DNA from 3 places in the Lysinibacillus sp. genome. Region 1 is predicted to be linked to each of the others. Evidence: predicted binding sites of a transcription regulator. Region 1 holds the regulator's gene; each other region holds the start of a gene.
What was found. Region 1 encodes LexA, which represses DNA repair genes until DNA is damaged. Its sites were predicted from a motif close to CGAACATATGTTCG; they were not measured.
Positions count from the first base shown of each region.

Region 2: a site for LexA is predicted at 2,467-2,480, ahead of RT445_RS09300 (YolD-like family protein). Genes of this name have one in related genera too.
Region 3: a site for LexA is predicted at 2,877-2,890, ahead of recA (recombinase RecA). Genes of this name have one in related genera too.

Region 1 is NZ_DAMDAY010000051.1:21,863-27,327, forward strand. It holds gene tkt (transketolase) at 1-116, opposite strand, end outside; gene RT445_RS12275 (DUF896 domain-containing protein) at 243-476, opposite strand; gene RT445_RS12280 (GNAT family N-acetyltransferase) at 662-1,192, shown strand; gene RT445_RS12285 (DJ-1/PfpI family protein) at 1,189-1,728, shown strand; gene RT445_RS12290 (helix-turn-helix transcriptional regulator) at 1,819-2,010, shown strand; gene def (peptide deformylase) at 2,003-2,575, shown strand; gene RT445_RS12300 (YneB family resolvase-like protein) at 2,616-3,281, opposite strand; gene yneA (cell division suppressor protein YneA) at 3,278-3,592, opposite strand; gene lexA (transcriptional repressor LexA) at 3,759-4,376, shown strand; gene RT445_RS12315 (gamma-glutamyl-gamma-aminobutyrate hydrolase family protein) at 4,486-5,208, opposite strand; partial or broken gene RT445_RS12320 (prepilin peptidase) at 5,241-5,465, opposite strand, start outside.
Region 2 is NZ_DAMDAY010000032.1:27,361-32,825, forward strand. It holds gene RT445_RS09285 (hypothetical protein) at 240-464, shown strand; gene RT445_RS09290 (GNAT family N-acetyltransferase) at 1,198-1,674, shown strand; gene RT445_RS09295 (hypothetical protein) at 1,785-1,925, opposite strand; gene RT445_RS09300 (YolD-like family protein) at 1,938-2,273, opposite strand; gene RT445_RS09305 (cupin domain-containing protein) at 2,623-3,309, shown strand; gene RT445_RS09310 (DUF3231 family protein) at 3,407-3,883, shown strand; gene RT445_RS09315 (cation-translocating P-type ATPase) at 3,932-5,465, opposite strand, start outside.
Region 3 is NZ_DAMDAY010000029.1:14,334-19,798, reverse strand. It holds gene rny (ribonuclease Y) at 1-1,177, opposite strand, end outside; gene recA (recombinase RecA) at 1,733-2,794, opposite strand; gene RT445_RS08640 (competence/damage-inducible protein A) at 2,951-4,213, opposite strand; gene pgsA (CDP-diacylglycerol--glycerol-3-phosphate 3-phosphatidyltransferase) at 4,231-4,809, opposite strand; gene RT445_RS08630 (helix-turn-helix domain-containing protein) at 4,857-5,465, opposite strand, start outside.

The DNA.
Region 1 (5,465 bases):
GCCATTGGCGCTGCCCCCATCGGTAAACCTGGGTGACCAGAATTTGCTTTTTCAATAGCGTCGATTGACAAAGTTCGGATAGCATTAATTGCTAATAGATCCGCATGTTGAGTCATTATATTGTGACATCCTTTCTCGTCCTATATATTGTTCTTTTACAGTTTAGTCAACATTGCTGTAGAAAACAATGCTTTTGTTATACTATTTGGTTTTTCATACATACTTTATTGAATTGTGTCACATTAATTTAGAAATTTATTTTTTTTCGCTTGTCTAACCTTCTCTGGTGTGACATCATTACCTTCTACATCCACCACTTTTACATTTTCAATCGTATCGCGCATTGTTGCTCGGAACGTATCTAAGTACTCCTTACGAAGCGCTGTTCGCTCCTTTGCCTCTTCCTCTGTTAATTGTCCACTTTTTGCTTTGGCAGAAAGTTCATTAATTCGATTAATTTTTTCTTTTGATAACATTGTTACACACCTTTCAATACCTATCTTAAAGACTTCAGTATGCAAAGTATAGCATGGTTTCCCTTAAAATGCAGTTATACCAACCCTTAATAACACCTCTTTGCTATTATTCACATGACTTCCAGATGTTAGAGGTGTATAACTATAGTAAAAGGGAAAAATTGATAGATATTGGGGGAATGAACGTGAATATTACAACTCAACGATTACTTATCAGAAATTTTGAAGCAAAAGATTTTCCTGCTATTTATAGCTATTTGTCAGATAAAACGGTGATGCATTACATGCCTGAAGGCGTTTTCGATGAAGAACAGGTACGAAAATTTATAATAGAAAACAGTGATGTACAAGCCAAACATTTTGCCATTGTTTTAAGAGAGCAACAATTGGTGATCGGTCATATTGTTTTTCACCGATACTTTGGTGAACATACCTATGAAATCGGATGGGTTTTAAATCCTCTTTATCAGAACCATGGGTTTGCTTCTGAAGCGGCGCGTGCTGTTTTAGATTATGGCTTCACCGAAATGAAGCTTCATAGAATAATTGCAACATGTCAGCCCGAAAATATCGCTTCATATAGGGTCATGGAAAAGATAGGTATGCGACGTGAAGGTTTTTTTAAAAAATGTATACCGCATGGTGAAGATTGGTGGGATGAATTTTATTACGCCATTTTGCAGGAAGAGTGGACGAACAAAGGAGAGTGTGAATGAAGAAAACGGCTGTATTATTATACCCTCAATTTAGTGAATATGAATTAAGCGTGGCCTTGTCTATATTAATGCAAGGTGGCAAACCTATCATCACCCTAGGTTTAGACAATGAACCAATACGCGGGGAATCGGGTTTATGCTGTGTAGTGGATTCTCTAATAAGCGAGGCGAACTTAGCTGATATTGATAGTCTTGTATTGCCAGGATGCATGGACATATCTTGCCTACAACAAGAACAGGAAATATTCGATTTTATACGTGCAATCCACGATAAAGAAGGCATTATCGCAAGTATCTCTAGCTCCCCCTATTTATTAGCAAAGGCTGGAATTTTAGCAAACAAACAATACACGGTTGGTTTGCCTTTAGATGGAATAAGACAGTTAGGGATTTTTGATCTACGACATTATTCTGACGAACTCTTTGTGCAAGACGGCCATATCATTACAGCACGTGGTAGAGCCTTTATTCAATTCGGTATTAATTTAGGGAAAGCGCTAAATCTAAATTTTAATGCCAACTGGTATGAAAAATAAAACACTCCACATGTCTAATCCCTTGGACATTTCTTGTAGATTTTCGCTATAATAATGTCTAATACTTCGGACAAAAATGGAGGGGTAAATCTGAAGAATATTATCAAAGTTTTGAGAAAAAGATTAGGAATAACACAAGCTGCTCTTGCTAAGGAATGCGGGGTTGTCAGACAAACAATCAATTGTATTGAAAATGATAAGTACGATCCGACGCTTGAATTAGCTTTTAAAATTGCTAAAGTCCTCAATAGTCGTATTGATGAGGTGTTTATCTATGAATAGATTTCATCCTAATTATATGATTACTATGAAAGATTTCGTAAAAGAGGACTCCGTATTATTACGAAAACAAACACAAGAAGTGACAATCCCTGTGACAAAAGAAGACCAATATACATTATTATCAATGCTGCAATATTTAAAAAATAGCCAAGATCCAAATCTAGCAAAAAAATATAAGCTTCGACCTGGAAGTGGACTATCAGCTAACCAAATTGGCGTAGATAAACGAATGTTTGCTATATTTTTTGATGACTATGAAATGATGTTGATCAACCCTAAAATAATCAGTCATTCAGTAAATATGATTTATTTACCAGAGGGAGAAGGGTGTTTATCTGTTAATCGACCAGTCCATGGTTTTGTGCCAAGATATGAACGTATTAAGGTTAAAGGTTATAACATTAATGGACAAGAAATCATCGTGCAGTTACAGGGCTATGGTGCAATTGTTGTCCAACATGAAATCGACCATCTAAACGGCATTATGTTTTATGACCGAATTAATAAAGAACACCCTTTTAAACTACCTACTAACGTAAGCATAGAAAGCTTATCTTCCTATTAATAGCGAAGTACAGAAGATAAAAAAAGATTAGCAGGCTATATCATTTTCCTGCTAATCTTTCTTGATGTTCTTGAAATCTGCGATGGACAGTCGCTTTACTAACTTCAAAACCTAACCCTCTAAGCGTTATAGAAATTTCTTCAAAGGTAAATCCACGTTTACGCAGCTTGACAATTTCATCTACAGGTAGTTCCTTACGCTCCTGACCATGCGGGTTACCTCGATTCGATAAATTGTTTTCAGGACGGTAGCCATTCTCTACAGCACGGCGCATACCTCTACGTATTTTAGCATTATGTATTCTACGCTGGTATTCCTCTACTATCGCTAAAATCTCAAGCAGCATCGTGTCCATTTCGTTTAGTTGCACCGGTCCTGCATCACGCATAGAGAAAACATCTGTTGCTGATTTTTGTAACAAATGCAACACAGCCATCCTTGCATTTCCACGTCCTAAACGTGTTTCATCTTGTACAAAAAGCGCGTTAATCCCCTTTTCTTTAATGAAATCAAGCATTTCAAGTAAGCCCTCACGTTCTACATCGTAGCCGCTGTGCTTATCCTTAAAAACGCCCTTCACCTCATAACCTTGCTCTTTTGCATAGCGCAGTAACTCTTCTTGTTGTCGCTCTAAAGACGAGCTTTGTGTTTCCTTTTCAGTACTTACACGGCAATAGACAACAGCCGACAGTTGATTATTGATCATTGTTCGTTTCTCGCAATTTCAATGGTATTGATGGGATCGGCCTGATTACTCACTACAGGAATGACTAGAGATTTTCCTGCCACAATTTTAATATCCGCTAGCTCATTTTCTGTTTTCACAAGCTTAATCCAATCTTCAGTACTCATTTTACCACGGTATTGCTCTGCTAACGACCATAAGCTATCCCCGTGTTCGATTTGAATTTCAGCGTAACTAACGTGTCCTGGATCAGTAATGTAAAGATATCCTGCAAATAGTAGACAAACTCCCATCAAGATTGAAATATGTGTGTTTTTCTTTAACCATGTCATGTTCAAAACCCCTTTTGTAGAATGTTTGTTCGGAATGTATGTTCTCATAATAAAGCGAACAAACGTTTTTGTCAAACACTTTTCGAACCTATGTTTGCATACGTGTTCGCATTCTGTTATACTATCAAATAAGAAGAATGATATTAGAAAAAAGAGGTGAGCACTCATGAAAAAAGTTTCAAAAAGACAAGAGGATATTTTAGCTTTTATTAAAGAAGAGGTACGAGCTAAGGGCTATCCACCATCAGTACGAGAAATCGGGGAAGCAGTTGGACTTGCTTCAAGTTCCACTGTTCATGGTCATCTAGCTCGATTAGAACAAAAAGGCTTTATTCGTCGAGATCCAACAAAGCCACGTGCGATTGAAATTCTAGAGCCTGAAGAATCCATTCAAAAGCAACAAGTAATTCATGTTCCACTTGTTGGTAAGGTTACAGCCGGTTCTCCTATTACAGCTATTGAAAACATTGAAGAGTATTTCCCGCTACCAGATACGTATGGCACAAGTGAAGATCAATTGTTCATGCTTGAAATTATGGGGGAATCAATGATTGAAGCAGGAATTTTAGATGGGGACTTAGTCATTGTGAAGCAAAAGGCAACAGCCAATAACGGTGATATTGTTGTAGCTATGACAGCTGAGGATGAAGCCACTGTAAAACGTTTTTTCAAAGAAAAAAACCATTTCCGTTTACAGCCTGAAAATTCATCCATGGAGCCAATTATTGTCGATCAAGTTTCTATTTTAGGACAAGTTGTTGGTCTCTACCGTCGTGTGCATTAATTACGAAAATAGGTATCGAGGATTATATGTTCCTTATGAGCATGTATCCTCTTTTTTACGCAAAAAAAGAATCCACATACTAGCATTGGATTCTTTACTCTATGCCCTTCTAAGCTTCTTTTTTGAACTTTAAGCTAGCCTCTACAAATGCTGAAAATAATTTTATAGCGTTCTCTTCTCCTGCTATGGCCATTTCCTCAGGATGCCACTGAACTGCCAAGCAAAATGGTAAATCTTCATGAACTACCGCTTCGATAATACCATCGCTTGATTTCGCTGCTACTTTTAATTTCTCTGCTAGAACATTCACAGCCTGATGATGAAATGAATTTACAGCAACTTTCTCTTGTTCTAAAATAGTTGCTAATAAATTATCTGCAATAATCTGTACATAATGAGTAGCTACAGCTCGACCTGATTGCTGTGCATGTTTAAGCAACTTCGTACTAAAATGGTCACTATCAATGTCCTGATATAAAGTACCACCTAATGCGACATTTAAAATTTGGATTCCACGACAAATACCGAAAATAGGCATTTTTCGTATAAAAGCAGCTTCAATTAAAGCTAGTTCAACTGTATCCCTCGCTGGATGAATTTTCCCTAGCTTTGGTGATGGCTCTGCTCCGAATAGAAATGGATGCACATCATAGCCACCCGATAACAATAAACCATCTGTAAGAGCTAAAATTTGAGCCGCATCCTCCTCAACACCTAAAGGAATAATAAGCGGAATTCCTCCCGCCTCAATAATACTTTGACTGTAAGCAGCATTTAAATGAACGGATAAATCATCCTCCACAAAGGCTGTAATGCCAATAACCGGTTTCACTTGCTTCCCTCCATATTCTTGAAGATTGACAATTACCAAAAACCTAAATACCAATTGATTAATGAATCACCATAAAAATAAACAATGATCGCTGCTAAGGCGATAGACGGACCAAAGGGGAAGGGTGTTTTTCTTCCTTGCTTACGCTTGAACAAAATGATAACCCCCACAATCATACCGATAACTGCCGCCAGAAATAGTGTTAACAGTGTATTGATTGTGCCAAGAACGAGTCCAATTAAAAAGAATAATTTAAT
Region 2 (5,465 bases), on a different contig from region 1:
CCTTTGCTATGCAAACTTTGTATATTTTCTCAAGAAAAATCCCCCTTTTTTCTAATTATATGCATAATATACCATATACACCAAAATACCAATAGTCTTCCATTGGCTGTTAATATAATTAGAAGAGTATATTGTTTCATCGTTAAAAGCTACTGACAAAACGACTCCCATTTTTAGGTATTTGACCTCCACATCTATTACCACTTCTTTCATATATTACATTGAAAGGAGTGGTAATTGTGCCTTGGCAACACGAGATCCCCTATTTAATCGGGCGGCCAGTCGGTGTTTCTTTTACAAATGGGCAGGGTACTTCTGGTGTCCTCTGCGGCGTTTCAGGTGGAAAGCTTCATGTCCTCGAATATTTGTATCAAAGCCAATTTGCCTTAAAACAATACGATTTTCATATGATTCAAGATGTAAATGGCTTTCCACCTTGTCAGATGCAGCAGCCATTATACTAAAGACATCCATCTAGGATGTTTTTTTTATTGGCACTTCTTAGTTGACATACAAGTTATCTACTGTCCTTTTTAATTGGAGTATTTCTCACAGCGATTTTTCAATACTTAAAGTCATTTAATCGAAATTAAAAGCTAGCGCTTAAGATAGATAACTATCTTAAAACGCTAGCTCATCATACTAATAGTAGTGTAAAGTTCTTTCAACTTTACGTACACTCCTTTTATTGGTATTTGGGGTCACTTTCGTCCAAGTGACCTCTTTTTGTCATTCCACGTTTCGCTGTTTTATCCTTTTACCCTATCAAACGGAATCATCGGAACATTCATAAGACAAATTCGTTCTATAGGAGGGAGGAAAACAATGGGAATTAATTTAAATTTCTGGTCATTTGTTTTATCTTTAGGCTGCATCCTACTATTTTTTCTTTCAGGCACAATGAAAGACTTTTTTGTTACACAACTTCATTTTCATCCATTGACGTTGACTCTACTCTTGTCCATTACCTGTTTCTACCTCAGCTTTGTTGGAATGAAAGATGTAAAAAATTTAGCAACCTTGCTACGAGGGATCATAACAATGTTGATCACACTTATCCTAATAATCAGTATCTCCTTCATTTTATTTTTTGGTAATTTTTTAAGTTAAACTATCCTAGCTGACATTATTTTTATACAAGCCTCCTTGACGAACACCTGTTCTGTAGTTAGAATAATAAAAAAAGGAGGCTTTTTTATGCAAAAAACAGCGAACATTGAATTAGTACATTTTTCAGAAGATTATGTGGAGCAGTTACATAGTTTTGAACTACCGGAAGACCAACACCAATTTACAGCCCTTCCAAAAGAAATTTCCATAGAGACGGTTGGACAATATCCTATCGTCATATTAAGTGATCATGTGCCAGTTGGCTTTTTTGTTCTTCATGCAACTGACAGGGTAAAAGAATATTCTACAAACCCTAATGCTATGTTGTTAACTGCCTTATCCATCGATCATCAACAACAAGGTAAGGGCTATGCTAAAAAAGCAATGTTTGCACTTGCTGACTTTGTGAAGCAACATTTTAATGAATGTAATGAAGTGGTGTTAGTCGTCAATCACAAAAATATCGCCGCACAGCATCTTTATCACAAAGTGGGCTTTATCGATAACGGTGAAAGAAGAATGGGGCCTATTGGTGAGCAAATTGTTATGCAGTTACCACTTTAAAGAAACCATCACTCATTTGCTTTGTTCAAATGAGTGATGTTAAATTGTTTTAACACAAGCTCACCTCGGTTTTTAATACTTGAATGGATAGCGTAACACCTCATCATTTCCTATGGTAGCATTCCGCGCATCGCTAAAATAATCGTTTGGGCAAGCTGACGTTTAATGTGAACATAATCCTCTGCCATTGTTAAATATGCCGCAATGATTTCACTGCTAAGTCGAGCTGTAAACATTAATGTACTAATCATTGTTGCTCTCCATTAATCAAGTACATCATCTTCTATATGGGCAGCATAAATATACCTTAAGGGGATATGCTTTGTTGTGGTGATAGTTTCTAGTAGTAGCTCCTCCTCATGCATCGCCTGAATGAAGCCTCCCCATTGAACATAATGAGCCTGATCCCATATAGTTAACATAATATAGTTATGTTGAACAATTGCTCGCGAGATCGTTTGCTGTAATTCTTCAAGCTCCCATTCAGTGCGTTCACGAGGTGGCTCTGTAAACACCTCTTGTTTCCATTCTTTCAAAAGCATTAAATGCTCTGGTAACATCATCGCTGTCCACTTCATTGTTCCTCTATCTTTTATCATTTTCTCCACTCCTTAAGCAAGTGTCCGCCATATAAGCCATTGCGTGAAACACCGTGCCCACTTTTGTATAGGAAGCAACTCGTAATAAAGCTAGCATTCCATATTTTCTAGGTATCCATTACATGACCATTGATGATAATAATGTTGAATGCTCCTTTACTTACTGTAGTTCGTAAACATAGCTCTCTGAAGAAGAACAAATGTTCGTTTTTTATTATACGTATGTACTTTCTTAAATAGAAGTGGTAATTTTAGGTAACTTTAAAAAGGCAGATGAAGCAGGAGTTCCCACTGAGAGCTAGGCATTTGTGTAAGCCTAGCAATAATAGAAACATACTCTATGGTGATAATGAAGAGTACAATTGAAGTGAGAAAGGATGTAACTATAAACACAAATATTGATTATTCCTCCCCGTCTGCGGAATTCACTTTTGATGTCAACAAAAGTACGCTTTTTAAAAAGGATTCACGAAATTATATTAATGTGCTTGGCGTGGAACAATTAAATACATTAGAAAATGTATCTTTACTCGATATTTTTTTAAGTGAAGATAATGTTGTTGAGCCACATTACCATCAAAATGCAGCTGAGCTTGTCTATTGTATTACTGGGGCGGCGACAGTTTCCCTATTGAATCCCTTTACGAAGAAAATTCAAAACTATCCAATCAAGCCTGGGCAAGTCGCTAATGTACCACAGGGCTGGTGGCATTATGAAATAGCGACAGAAGATGACACCCATTTACTCGCTATTTTCGATGCGCCAACACCAGAAGTCATTTTAGGCTCTGATATATTGAAATTTACTCCAGCTAATATTATGGCTCACACGTATTGTTTAGATGAGGAACAATGGAAGAAAACCATTGCACCGGTTGTTCCAACAACTTATATTGGTCCAGCAAAAGGCTGTAATCATGTCAAATCAGCAACCGATAAACAAACGAAGCCAAAGCACTATATGAAACCATGTCCTTATCCGTATCCATATCGTTACCCTTATCCACATCCGTATCCCTATGGCACATATTATTAGTACGTTCTCTTAGTAAACTTTTATTGTAAAAGATGAATAGAATGTCATTTCTTGTCCATCCTAATCTTAGATAACCTAAGAGTTAGGAAGTGTCTCAATGTTAAAAGACAATCTAGCATCATTACGATTTAAGGAGATTTTTAAGCTTTGGTCACAGCTTGGTGTCAATCAAGGATATATTGCTTCAAGCCATGCCTTTTTTAAGCATACGCGTGATAAACAATTAAAGATAATGATCCTGGAGTTTATTCAATGTTTAAAAGAGGAAAATAAGCACCTGACATTGTTACTTAAGGAAAATGGCGTCTTGGCACCTACTACATCCATCGAGTATAATACGATGAAAATAACAGACCTTCGCGGCAAATCGATGATTAATGATGGTGAAATTAGTGCGATTTTATCCATGAATATCGCCTCCTCTTTAATTTCCGTAAGTCAAGCACTCGATCTGTCAGTGAAGAAGCTCCATTTAACAAAATATGGTGAACTTCATATGCGTTATTCACTACTGGGATCAAAATTGATTGACTATAGTCAGCGTAAAGGTTGGTTAGAGGCTCGTCCACGCTAAAAAGAAGCATCCGTTTCATCCATAACGGAAGCTTCTTTTTTTAACTTACTATCGTCTCCTAACGAACAGAAGCTTATACCATTGATTTACGAGGAATGGTAATACAGATAAGCTATAAATGAAGCCTAGCTGTGCAATCGTCAATGGGGCAACCTCAAAGACTGTTGTGAGCATTGGCATAAACAAGACAAAGTGTAGGCTGAGCACACCGATTAAGAAAGCGAGCCATGTATATTTATTCGAGAATACACCAATAGCGAAAATCGACTCTTTGGATCTGGAGTTGAAACCATGCACTAATCTGGATAAACACAGTGTTGTAAAGGCCATTGTGCTAGCTGTTAACGTATCGCCTGTCGATAGACCAATTTGAAAAGCAATAATGGTGGAGATGGCAATTAAAATACCTTCTAATACTACTTGTGTCGTAAAGGCTTTATTTAATAAAGGTGTATGAATATTTCTAGGCTTGTCCTTCATCGTTTTCTTATTATTGGGCTCTAACCCAATGGCGATAGCTGGCAAACTATCCGTTAATAAGTTGATGAATAATAGATGGACAGGCGCAAAAGGAACAGGTAGGCCTAACACCGTTGCATATAACACAACAAAAATAGCTCCAGCATTACCAGATAATAAGAATAGAATAGCATTTTTTATATTCGTATAAATACTACGACCATTAGCGATTGCCTTAACAATCGTCGAAAAATTATCATCGGTTAAAATCATCGATGAGGCATCTTTTGCAACCTCTGTACCTGTTACCCCCATTGCGACACCAATATCTGCTTGTTTCAAGGCAGGTCCATCATTGACACCATCCCCTGTCATAGCAACAACATGACCTTTATCCTGCCAGGCTTTTACAATTCGAATTTTTTGTGCCGGTGTAACACGAGCATAGACAGAATAATCATCAATTTTATCTTGTAACTCTTGATCTGTTAAACCATCAAGGGCGTGTCCTTCAATCGCTTCTTCTGGATTTTGTAAAATACCAATTTGTTGGGCAATCGCCGTAGCTGTAATTTTATGGTCACCGGTAATCATAACGGGCTTAATGCCTGCATTTATACAGCTTTCCACTGCTTCTTTCGATTCTTTTCTTGGAGGATCCATCATCGCAACTAAGCCGACAAAGATTAAGTCACGTTCAGCTCTTGTATCAACGCTTTGCTGAGGGAAAACATCTTTATACGCAATGGCCAGCACACGTAAACCATTCATTGAAAAGTCACGATTGACCGCTTCAATTTTCTGACGCTGCTGTGCGGTCATTTCAAAAATGCCTGTGGATGTTTTGATTCTCGTTACTTTGGGCAAGAGTACATCCAATGCCCCTTTCGTAATCATCACCGTTTGCTTGTCCATCTGATTTACCGTGCTCATAAGCTTTCTTGCCGAATCAAATGGAATTTCAGCCAAGCGTTTATATTGCTCTCGAATTTTCAGTTCATCAAGGCCATACTGCTTTCCTAATTTCACAAGAGCAATTTCGGTAGGGTCGCCGATTTCTTTCTGATCTCGCTCTACAGCATCACTACATAAAAGTGCCTTGATCATCAGCTCTTTTTCCACT
Region 3 (5,465 bases), on a different contig from region 1:
TATATTTCGTTGCTAGTTCCACACCGATTTCGACGTGGCTACCTTCAACTTCATGGTCAATTGCTTTCCCAATATCATGTAATAAGCCTGCACGACGAGCTAACGCTACATCTTCACCAAGTTCAGCAGCAAGTAATCCTGCTAAATGTGCGACTTCAATTGAATGTTTTAGGACGTTTTGTCCATAGCTTGTACGATATTTCATACGGCCTAAAATTTTCATTAAATCTGGATGTAAATTATGAATGCCAATTTCAAATGTAGTTTGCTCACCTGTTTCGCGGATTTGTTCATCCACTTCACGTCGAGCTTTCTCCACCATTTCCTCAATGCGAGCTGGGTGGATGCGACCATCCTGTACAAGTTTTTCAAGTGCAAGTCGAGCCGTTTCACGACGAATTGGATCAAAGCCTGATAATATAACCGCTTCAGGAGTATCATCAATAATTAAATCAATCCCTGTTAATGTTTCCAATGTGCGGATATTACGGCCTTCACGACCAATAATACGACCTTTCATTTCATCATTTGGCAAGTTCACAACAGATACAGTTGTTTCTGCTACATGATCTGCCGCAAAGCGTTGTAATGCTAATGATAAAATTTCACGTGCTTTTTTATCTGAGTCTTCTTTCGCACGTGTTTCAGCTTCCTTCGTCATCACAGCAATATCAGTCGCTAACTCTTTTTCTACTTCATTTAGGATAACTGTTTTAGCTTCATCTCTAGTTAAAGCAGAAATACGTTCTAGCTCTGTTTTTTGTAGTGCTACGAGCTCGTCCACTTTGCTCTCCATCTGTTCAATATGCTGTTGTCTTTCAGCTAGAGCTTGTTCTTTACGCTCTAAGCCTGCTTCTCTCTTATTTAGAGCATCATCCTTGCGATCAAGATTCTCTTCTCTTTGCAATAAACGGTTCTCTTGTTTTTGAAGTTCTAAACGACGTTCACGAATGTCATTTTCGGCTTCAGTACGAAATTTGTGAGTTTCATCTTTGGCTTCAAGTAGTGCTTCTTTCTTCATTGCCTCCGCTTCTCGTTTTCCTTCTTCAACGATTGTTTCAGCAACATGTTTAGCACCAGTGATTTTTGAGTCATTCACTTTTTTCATGTAGATATAGCTAACAGCGGCACCAACGATGAGTCCAAGCAAAGCGGAGATGATAGTAATTCCATCCATATGAACACCTCCTCTTGCTATTTGGGTATTACTGTTTCAGTCGGCGCATACATCTATCGCGCCTTGGCGAAATTGCGCCAGATTTTGATTGAATTTACACAAAATCCGTTCTATTAGCCAAAGGCTGTAGCTTCATTTAGTAGGTGTTTAGACATCTATATGAAAGGGAAAATCTCAACAATATTCTAAATGTGTGATGTCCATTTCACTAGAAAACACTAGGTAAATGAAGATAAAATGTACTGCCTATTTAAAGTCATAATTCAGAAATTATACATATTTAATTGTATAGCTAGCCTTAAGCTCTGTCAAGGATAGTCGGGCGTCTGTTCGCCCTTCAGCCAAAAAAAGTAAGTCCTATCCATTCGGTTATTTTTCACCCTATTACTTTTACACTAGAAAAAATTTCATCTTAAATACAATTAATATAAAAACAGTACATAAGAAATAACACCTTGAGATAGACGGCATTACTCTTATTATGGGTAAAAGTTTAAGAATATAGACAAAAAAAAGCATTGTTCCCTCAAAAAATGGGAACAATGCAATCGTTTATTATTCTTCTTCAAGAAGTAACATCAATTCTTCATCCATCTCTTCTTCATCATGAGCAGCAATTGTGTAAGAAGAAGCTGCAATACCATAAGAAGCTCGAATTTTATTTGCGATGTCTTCCATAACAGCAACATTTTCTTTTAAATATTGTTTAGCATTTTCTCGACCTTGACCTAGACGTTCATCACCATATGCATACCAAGAACCACTTTTTTGGACAATATCTAATTCTACACCTAAATCAACTGTTTCGCCTTCTTTAGAAATACCTTCACCATACATAATATCCACTTCAGCAGTACGGAAAGGCGGTGCTACTTTATTTTTAACAATTTTAATTTTTGTACGGTTACCAACAATATCATTACCTTGTTTAATAGCTTCTGCTCGACGCACTTCTAAACGGACAGAGCTATAGAATTTAAGAGCTCGTCCACCTGGTGTTGTTTCAGGGTTTCCGAACATGACACCAATTTTTTCACGAACTTGGTTAATGAAAATAGCAATCGTTTTTGATTTATTAATCGCACCTGAAAGTTTACGTAATGCCTGAGACATTAAACGTGCTTGTAGGCCGACATGAGAATCACCCATATCCCCTTCAATTTCAGCTTTTGGTACTAAGGCAGCAACGGAGTCAATAACGATAATATCAATAGCACCACTACGCACTAATGCTTCTGCAATTTCAAGTGCTTGCTCCCCTGTATCTGGCTGTGAAAGTAATAGCTCGTCAATATCGACGCCTAATTTTTGCGCATAAACTGGATCTAATGCATGCTCTGCATCGATAAATGCAGCTTGTCCACCTTTTGCTTGAACTTCCGCAATGGCATGAAGCGCAACTGTTGTTTTACCAGATGATTCTGGGCCGTATACTTCAATAATACGTCCACGTGGATATCCGCCTACTCCTAATGCTGCATCAAGTGCTAACGAACCACTTGAAGATGTCGCAATTTCTAAATCGGTTTTTTCGCCGAGTTTCATGATAGAACCTTTACCAAAATTCTTTTCAATTTGCTTTAGAGCCTGTTCTAAGGCTGCTTTACGATCACTCATTCATTTTCCTCCTTCGAAAACTGTTCACTGTTTTTGTCTATCTCTACTATACTTGTTTTTGAGAAAACACGCAAGAAAAAAGCGAACATTTATTCGATTTTTCTTCAAAATAAAAATTTGGATAGTTTTCCTCTACCCAAATTCCTATTTTTTACTCTATCTATATCGTTTTGTATATCCACGCTCTTCTAATAACTGCATTAAATAATGGCATGTAAATTTCACTGCACGAAGTCGATTCGTATTGCGCATGCCAGATAAATGAAGTAAATATGTAAGTGGCTCCTCATCCTCAATGGCAATACCTATCCAAACCGTACCTACAGGTTGGTGATCATGCGCAGTAGGGCCTGCTTCGCCCGTAAGACCAATGCCAATATTCGTTGAAAACTTTTCACGTACAGCACTCGCCATTGCCGCTGCACACTCGCTGCTGACAACACCATGTGTATCAATTAATTCTTGTGAAATACCAAGTTGTTTTACTTTCGCATCTGCTGCATACGTAACAATGCCTCCGATAAGTGCATTGCCTACTCCGGGAATTTCAGCAAGTTCAGATTGAAATAACCCAGCTGTTAAACTTTCTGCAGCTGCAATTGTTAGCTTATTATCAAGTAACATTTCAACTGTTTTAGATGCAAGTGAATCATCATCTACACCATATTGATACTCTCCAACTAGTGCCTGTATCTCTGCAACTTTTGCAGCAATTAACTGTTGAGCTTGTTGCTCTGTTGCTGCTTTAGCTGTCACGCGCAATGTTACCTCTCCATCAGAAGCAAGTGGAGCAACCGTTGGATTTGTTTGTGCATCTAATATACTTTGAACACGTACTTCGAGCTCGGCCTCACCAATGCCATAAAAACGCATGACATGAGATGCAATGATCCCTCCATCATTCAGCATCGCTGCTAGCTTAGGTTTAGCCTCAAATTGAAACATTGGTTCTAGCTCTTTTGGAGGTCCTGGAAGTAAAATATAGGTACGATCATTCTTTGTGAAAATCATACCAGGAGCCATGCCATGGTGATTGGCTAGCACTTCACTACCAGCTAAAATTAATGCCTGTTTACGATTATTCTCCGTCATTGGACGTCCTCGTTTGGCAAAAAATTGCTCAATATACGTTAATGCCACTTCGTCAAATTCAAGAGAAACACCGAGGTGACGTGCAATCGTTTCCTTCGTTAAATCATCCTTCGTAGGTCCAAGCCCTCCCGAAAAAATAATGAGATCAGCACGAGACTCCGCCACTTCAATAGCTTGTTCTAACCGTTGCGCATTATCTCCAACTACTGTGTGATAAAAAACGTTTATACCAAGCTCTGATAACTGACTTGAGATAAATCTCGCATTTGTATTCGTAATTTGACCTAATAATAACTCAGAGCCAACAGCAAGAATTTCAGCATTCATGATTCACAAGACCTTTCTTATTTAGACTCAAGTAAAACACGTCTGTTTAGATAGAAATAATCCCACCCAGACCATAGCGTAAAGAACAATGCAATATAAAGCATGATCATATCAAATGGAATACCAATTAGTGTAAAGATTGTATTGTGTAAAAGAGCAGCAGCAATCGCTACAATTTGTGCCCAAGTTTTTATTTTACCGAGCTGATTAGCAGCTACAACTTCTCCTCCACCTGCCAAAATTAGACGTAAGCCAGTTACTGCAAATTCACGGCTAATAATAATGATAATGATCCAGGCAGGCGCCATATCAAGTTCTACCATTAAAATAAAGGCTGCTGAGACAAGTAATTTATCAGCTAAGGGATCTAAAAATTTCCCAAACGTTGTCACAAGATTATACTTACGTGCATAATAACCATCCACCCAATCAGTTGTTGAAGCAAAGATAAAAATAAGTGCACCTATAAAATGATGGATTGGCATCTCTGCACCAAATAGTGTCAATGTTCCCCAGCCGAAATCAAACATCATAACAATGACAAAGAATGGAATAAGCAAGATTCGAGAGATGGTAATTTTATTTGGAATATTCATTTTTCTAACACCTTTCATGATGAAAGAAAGTAGCCATCAGATGATGACTACTGTTCTTTATTGAAATTGATGACGATATTTTGCGTTACAATTTGTTGTGCATACGTTAGAGGTTCGTCATTAATATAGATTTTAGCCTGTGTTGAATTACCAAGACGGATACGTACATAATTTTGCGCTGTAGCGTCATATTCAATTACTTCACCAGCATTATAGACACGTGTATCTGTTAATAATTCTTGTTGTTGTTGGTCACGAATACCAACAAAAGTAGGACCTGATACTTCGACTTTAATTTTCATAGTCTTTGTACCTGTTAACGTATAAGAAGTTGTCGCTCCATCTGTCTCAATAGTACCCGCAGAAATTGTTTGTTTCATCTCTTCAGTTTGATCTGTTTGATCTTCATCAATTGGTGTTTCATCTGTAGAGTTTGTATCTTCTTTATCATTTTTTTGTGCATCTTTATTTTCTTTGTCTTTTTTATCTTTTTCACTATCAATTGGCTTAACATTTGTATCATATTCCATCTCAGGAGTTGGATTTACTTCTTCGCTTGTCCCTGAACTGTTTTTTGATTGCCATAGTATCCATATAGCTACAATGATAACAACAATAAATAAAGCAACAATGATTTTGGGCATTGCCTCCATCAT